2 regions of the Catenibacterium faecis genome follow, and region 1 is predicted to be linked to the other one. Evidence: a T-box and tRNA genes for the amino acid it is inferred to sense, from the RefSeq annotation. Region 1 holds a T-box; the other holds one or more tRNA genes.
What was found. The T-box of region 1 lies ahead of pheS (phenylalanine--tRNA ligase subunit alpha). A T-box ahead of a tRNA ligase gene usually reads a tRNA of that ligase, here a tRNA-Phe.
Positions count from the first base shown of each region.

Region 2: it encodes a tRNA-Phe, which carries the amino acid that the T-box ahead of pheS (phenylalanine--tRNA ligase subunit alpha) is inferred to sense. The anticodon was not compared.

Region 1 is NZ_JACRWG010000035.1:89-3,503, forward strand. It holds gene H8909_RS08475 (YqxI family protein) at 122-586, shown strand; gene H8909_RS08480 (hypothetical protein) at 588-908, shown strand; T-box leader at 1,058-1,261, shown strand; gene pheS (phenylalanine--tRNA ligase subunit alpha) at 1,296-2,330, shown strand; gene pheT (phenylalanine--tRNA ligase subunit beta) at 2,334-3,415, shown strand, end outside.
Region 2 is NZ_JACRWG010000043.1:18,764-22,178, reverse strand. It holds partial or broken gene H8909_RS09610 (hypothetical protein) at 1-10, opposite strand, end outside; gene H8909_RS13780 (transposase) at 60-215, opposite strand; gene H8909_RS09600 (hypothetical protein) at 687-923, opposite strand; tRNA gene H8909_RS09595 (tRNA-Cys) at 1,489-1,563, shown strand; tRNA gene H8909_RS09590 (tRNA-Leu) at 1,571-1,659, shown strand; tRNA gene H8909_RS09585 (tRNA-Pro) at 1,670-1,746, shown strand; tRNA gene H8909_RS09580 (tRNA-Ala) at 1,754-1,829, shown strand; tRNA gene H8909_RS09575 (tRNA-Asp) at 1,838-1,915, shown strand; tRNA gene H8909_RS09570 (tRNA-Phe) at 1,919-1,994, shown strand; tRNA gene H8909_RS09565 (tRNA-Ser) at 2,008-2,100, shown strand; gene H8909_RS09560 (MIP/aquaporin family protein) at 2,276-3,007, opposite strand; gene H8909_RS09555 (peroxiredoxin) at 3,178-3,415, shown strand, end outside.

The DNA of each region.
Region 1 (3,415 bases):
ACATTAAGACATTATCATATTGGAATCAGAGGGGATTTTGAAATCAATAGTTTTTAATTGAAAATTAATGTATATGATGATATAATGGTCAAAATTTTGAAACAAAAGAAAGGAAAATTTTATGAAGAATATAAAAAATATGATTGTTGTAGGTGGTTTGTGTTTATCGATTGCTTGCAGCGCTGTTTTTACATTGTCTCCAATGACAGTATATGCTATAAATACAATAGAATATGAAACTGAATATATGGAACCGATAGAAGAAAGTGATTATCTTGTAAATCAAAATTCACGTAATATTTTTACAAAAATTGCAAAAAAAGCAGTAAAAAAAGCTATAAATAATAAGGCAAGATTAGTTAATTTTGCTGAAAAGGTGGCTGGTAAAACTGTAGCAAAAAATGTAAATAAATTTTTTACACCTATAACAAGAGCATTAAAACCGTTATTAAAATGGTCGGAAATACCAGGGCAAGCTGTTTACGATGCTATTTTTAGAGCAATTATTAATGCAGGTGGTAGTAGGTCTGTTGCGGCTAATGTGGCAAATGCTGTTAGAGAAGTATTAGAATGGACATTATTTTAATATGAGAGAAGACGATTATAAATTATCAATGGAAAAATTATATCAACAAAATAAATTGTTGATTTCGGCTTTATATGAAATATATGGAGAAGAAATTCAGTCAACAAGTTTATTTTGTTTAGAACATGATATTTCTTTTCTGACAAGGAACAAAATTATGATGGTTTTAAATAAGTATTCAATGCAGCATACAATGTCTGAATATTTATTTTGGAAAGAAAAGATATATTCAGAAGTAAAAGATTTTCCAAATTTGGATAATTGTGAATTTAAAAAAATGCTTTTGTTGTTTTGGAAAGATTATGTAATTACAGATGAATAACTATTAGAGATGCATATAAAATGCAAAAGAAGGACGGATTGTTCGATAGATTAGATTTCAGAGGATTGTTCGATAGATTAGATTTCAGAGGATTGTTCGATAGATTAGATTTCGTCTTGTCTTTTTCCTAATTATTAGGTATAATACATGAGAACACGAAGAAAAGGACTAGTATGTAATATACTTATATTGAGAGAGGAAGAGGCTGGTGGAAATCTTCTTATAAGATATTATTGAATTCACCTTGGAGTGCGGCTAATCCCCGCCGTAACACTGACGTTATAAGTGATAAAGTGCATATAGTGTATGCTATATGAATTTAGGATGGTACCGCGATTTAAGTCGTTCCTATTGGAACGGCTTTTTAATTTTTTAAGGAGGAAACATATGGATGAATTATTAAAAATCCAGGAAGAGGCACTTGCTAAAATTTCTGCATGTGCTGATGCGAAAGAATTAAATGACTTACGTGTATTCTATCTTGGTAAAAAAGGACCTATTCAGGCTGCTATGAAATCAATGAAGACTATGGCTCCTGAAGAAAGAAAAACATTTGGACAGGTTTCAAATAAGACTAAACAGGAAATTGGACAGGCTATTGAAGAAAAGAAAGCTTATTTAGAAGAAAAAGCTTTAAATGAACGTTTACTTGCAGAAGATATTGATATTTCTTTACCAGGTAATCGTTTACCAGTAGGATCTGTACATCCTTTAACACGTGTTAAGGAAGACTTAGAAGAATTATTCCTAGGTATGGGATATAAGGTAGCTGAAGGACCTGAAGTAGAATCAGATCATTTCAACTTCGAATTAATGAACTTACCTAAAGGACACCCTGCAAGAGATATGCAGGATACATTCTATATTGATGAAAATACATTAATGAGAACACATACTTCTCCTGTACAGGCACATGTTATGTTAGAAGCTAAGGGTAAAGGTCCTATTAAGGTTATCTGCCCTGGTAAGACATACCGTCGTGACGATGATGATGCCACTCATTCACATCAGTTCATGCAGTGTGAAGGACTTGTCATCGATAAGAATATCACTATGGGTGATCTAAAGGGTACATTAGATGTTTTCGCTAAGAAAATGTTTGGTGAAAAGCGTGAAATTCGTTTAAGACCTTCTTATTTCCCATTCACAGAACCAAGTGTAGAAGTAGATATCTCTTGTGCCAACTGTGGTGGTAAAGGCTGTGCTATGTGTAAAGGTACTGGATGGATTGAAGTATTAGGTGCTGGTATGGTTAATCCTCATGTATTAGAAATGTGTGGATTTGATCCTAAGGAATACCAGGGATTTGCATTTGGTATCGGACTAGAAAGAGTTGCTATGTTGAAATATGATATTGATAATATCCGTGATTTCTACAATAATGACTTAAGATTCTTAGAACAGTTCGAAAGAAAGGAGTAGTATATGTTAGCTAGTTTACATTTATTAAATAGATATGTGAAAGTAGATGATCAAGATCCTGCAGAACTTGCAGAAAAGATCACTCGTATTGGATTAGAAGTAGAAGGACAGGGACCTCTTGCGAAAGGGACTAAGCTTGTTGTTGGTTATGTAAAGGAATGTATTGAACATCCTAATTCTGACCATCTTCATATCTGTCAGGTAGAAACTGCCCCTGGTGAAGTAAGACAGATTGTATGTGGTGCACCTAATGTGGCTGCTGGTGAAAAGGTTATTGTGGCATTACCAGGATGTGAACTTGAAGGCGGTAAGATTTCTTCAGGTGCTATTAGAGGCGAAAAGTCTGATGGTATGATCTGTTCTATTGCTGAACTTGGATTAGATAACCGTTTATTAAAAGAAGAAGATAAAGCTGGTATTCATGTATTACCAGAAGATGCACCAGTAGGTACAGAAGCACTAACTTATCTTGGTTTAGATGATTATATTCTTGATATTGGTTTAACACCAAATAGAGCTGATTGTATGGCTATGCAGTCTTTAGCTTATGAAGCAGCTGCTGTATTAGGTAGAAAAGTTATTTTACCAGAAATCAAGAAATATCCTGAAGAAAAGAGTGAAATTGAAGTTCATGTAGAAACTCCTTTATGCTCATTCTTTGGCGCTAAATTAGTGAAGGGTGTAAAAACTAAAGAATCACCTAAATGGATGCAAAATGCATTACTTGCATCAGGTATTAAGCCTATTAATAATATTGTAGACATTTCAAACTTCGTCATGGTTGAAACAGGTCAGCCTATTCATATGTATGACTATGATAAGCTTGCAAAGAAGGCTTTCGTCATCAAGACTGGATTCAATCAGAAGGCTGTTCTTCTTGATGAAAATGAATATGATATCTTGCCTGAAGATGTTATTGTATCAACTGATGATGGCATTGGCTGTGTTGCTGGTGTTATGGGTGGTAATGACACTAAGATTGATGAGAATACTAAAAATATCGTTATTGAAGCAGCAACTTTTGATGGTGCTGCATTAAGAAATACAGCAAGACGTATGAACTTATTAACAGATGCATCACAGCA
Region 2 (3,415 bases), on a different contig from region 1:
CAGTTATCATTTTTCTGCTCCTTAATATTATCTTAATAACTGTAGATACAAAATATCCTCTAGACCATAAAATACCGCATCCTGCAGAATTGTATTAATTGTGGAAATGCCTTGAATAGTTCAATAGCACTTATATCTTTAAAAGTTCTTACAACATCACAAGAAGCAGCAGTTTGTGGTACATCTACAAAAACATGTATATGGTCAGGCTTCACAACAAGAGCCTTAATGTGGTAATAGATTTTTCTGTAATATCTGTTTTAATATTTCCTCTACATTACCTTTTAATACCAGAAATATGAATTTAGAATACCTGATGATGTGATACTGTATCAGATATTTTCAATACGAAGCAAGTCAAGAAATATGATACTCTCTCCTTCCTCAGCAAAATAGATACGTGAAGGGTTTTCAAGTTCTGTTTTCCATCCAGCAGGAATGGAAATACTTATTTGTATGTTGTCACTTTTAGTTCGTGCCGTTACTTTTTTTCACAACTTGAATGATATGCTGAATTATTAGGATTGCACTGTTCTGCATGTTTATTATTGTTCGCTATATGTGCAGCACTATTAGGATTTTTCTGATTACAGTGATGGTTGTTTTGTTGTATGTGTGTTTATATCATGGTTACTTTTACTGATGATCTGTTTACTTTCTATACTTTAATATACATAGATTATATATCATTTTTCTAAGTATTTATCAAGTGAAATGTAGCTTTCATCCCACACGCAAGCGTGTGGGTTTTTCGCCACAAATTTATAACCTAATTCTTTAATCTTAGTAATAAGTTCTGTAATACATTCATCTTCTACCTTTTTAAATTCTTCTGCCTTAATTGTATTATTCTCAAAATCTCTTCTTGCCTTCTTAAGTCTCTCAGGTCTTAAGAAACTACCTACATAATCATATCTATTCATTTTAAATGTCTCCTTTTTGCGTGAGTTCATTGTATCAAAGATATTCTGCAAGTAGAAATACGTAAAAATGTGTGTTCTTTATAGACTGAGACTATGGATACGATACATCAGCAATGTATTCGTATTCAAAAAAAGAAAACATATTATAAGTGTTATAATCCCTTTTATACCTAGAGTATGCATAGAACTAACTAAAGGCATCATACGAACAATTGAATAAGCGACATTAAATTCTATTAATATGCATGTAGATTGTTTTCTAAATATATATTGTAATATAATCAAAACAATCATTAATGGTAATGAGGTTTTAATTACAGATAAAATTATTTCTTTATACATATTAATCACTCCTTGTTTTCTATTATGACTACTAATTTTAAGAGAATTATGTGATTTATATTATAAATGTAAATTATATTGATTATTCCATCACAAAACCGATTATCAGGTTTTCTCATGGAAGAAATGAATTATATTTTATGTACTTTTTTAAACTTTTTTCTTAAAAACCCTTGCAATTATCTAAAATCCATAGTATATTATACGAGCGCCATGAAGCAATGGTTCCATAGCCAAGTTGGTAAGGCAGAAGACTGCAACTCTTCGACCATCGGTTCAAGTCCGGTTGGAACCTCCATACGTGTGCCCTGGTGGCGAAACTGGTAGACGCACAGGACTTAAAATCCTGCGGACTTCAAACTCCGTGCCGGTTCGATTCCGGCCCAGGGCACCATTTATATAAACGGGAAGTAGCACAGCTTGGTAGTGCACCTGGTTTGGGACCAGGGGGTCGCAGGTTCAAATCCTGTCTTCCCGACCATTTATTCGGGGCCTTAGCTCAGCTGGGAGAGCGCCTGCTTTGCACGCAGGAGGTCAGGAGTTCGATCCTCCTAGGCTCCACCATTTATTTTGGTCTGGTAGTTCAGTTGGTTTAGAATGCCGCCCTGTCACGGCGGAGGTCGCGGGTTCGAGCCCCGTCCAGACCGCCAATTGGTTCCGTAGCTCAGTCGGTAGAGCAGAGGACTGAAAATCCTCGTGTCGCTGGTTCGATTCCGGCCGGAACCACCATTTTATTTATGATGCAGGTTTACCCAAGTCCGGCTGAAGGGATCGGTCTTGAAAACCGACAGAGGATTAACGTCCTGCGGGGGTTCGAATCCCTCAACCTGCGCCATTAATAAATATAACTCAGGATTCGTTCCTGAGTTTTTTTGTGCTTTATAAGTTATATTATATTTTAGTGGTTCTTATTTGATAAGCATTTCAGTTACCAATTTCTCGATGCTTATCTTTTTTTATTACTCCCCTATTCTTTTAGGCAAAGAAAAAAGCTATCAATTGATAGCTTCTTAGAAAATATTGAAATATAATAGACAAGCACAGATACTTGCACAAATTGGAGCAAGTACTGGTACCCATGCATAATCCCACTGAGAAGTTCCCTTGTTCTTGATTGGTAAGATTGCATGTAAGATTCTTGGACCTAAGTCACGAGCTGGGTTTAAAGCTGGACCTGTAGGACCACCAAATGAAGCAACTAATGCCATAACTAATAAACCAACACCGATGAAACCAGCACCCTGATTACCATGTTCGAAAATTGGTGAATGAGTAATAGATAATGCACAGAAGAATAAGATGAATGATCCGAAGAATTCGTTTACGAAACCATTGAACTTATTGTTTGTTGCATCAGTAGTTGAGAATGTACCTAAGATTGCATCAGGATTTTCTGTTGCATCATAATGTGGTTTGAAGCAAATATAAAGAATGAACTGACCTACGATAGCACCAGCGAACTGTACTAAAATGTAAGGTAATACTTCAGCTAATGGAACATCACCTGCAACAGCTAAACCGATAGTAAATGCTGGGTTAATATGGTTACCAGAAATTTTACCAATCATAAGAGCTGGAATCATAACGGCCATACCATAACCGATTGCAATGACGATCCATCCACTGTGGCTTCCCTTTGTTCCCTTTAATTCCACGTTTGCTACTGAGCCGTTACCAATCATAACCATGATTGCAGTACCAAGGAACTCAGCAATGAGACGAGTAGTTAATGAAAATGTCATAATTGTCCCCCTATTTAATATTTAATTGTGTTTAATGACAAATGGGATTATAAAACCTGTATTTCAATGTGTCAACATGTTTCTAAAATGTTAATGCTTACAATCGTTTTTTTATGCATAGGTAGCACATTATTTCTATTTTTGGTATAATGCAGAAAGGAGGTTTCATTATGTTAGAGATTAATACAAAAGCACCTTCTTTTAATCTACCAGATGAAGAAGGCAATATGCATACTTTAGAAGAATATAGAGGTCATCGTGTGATTCTCTATTTTTATCCTAGAGATAATACACCTGGATGTTCTAAACAGGCATGTGGGTTTAGAGATTTGTATCCTGAATTCTTAGAGAAGGATGCGGTAGTAATAGGAATCAGCAAAGATTCCATTGCAAGTCATAAGAAGTTCA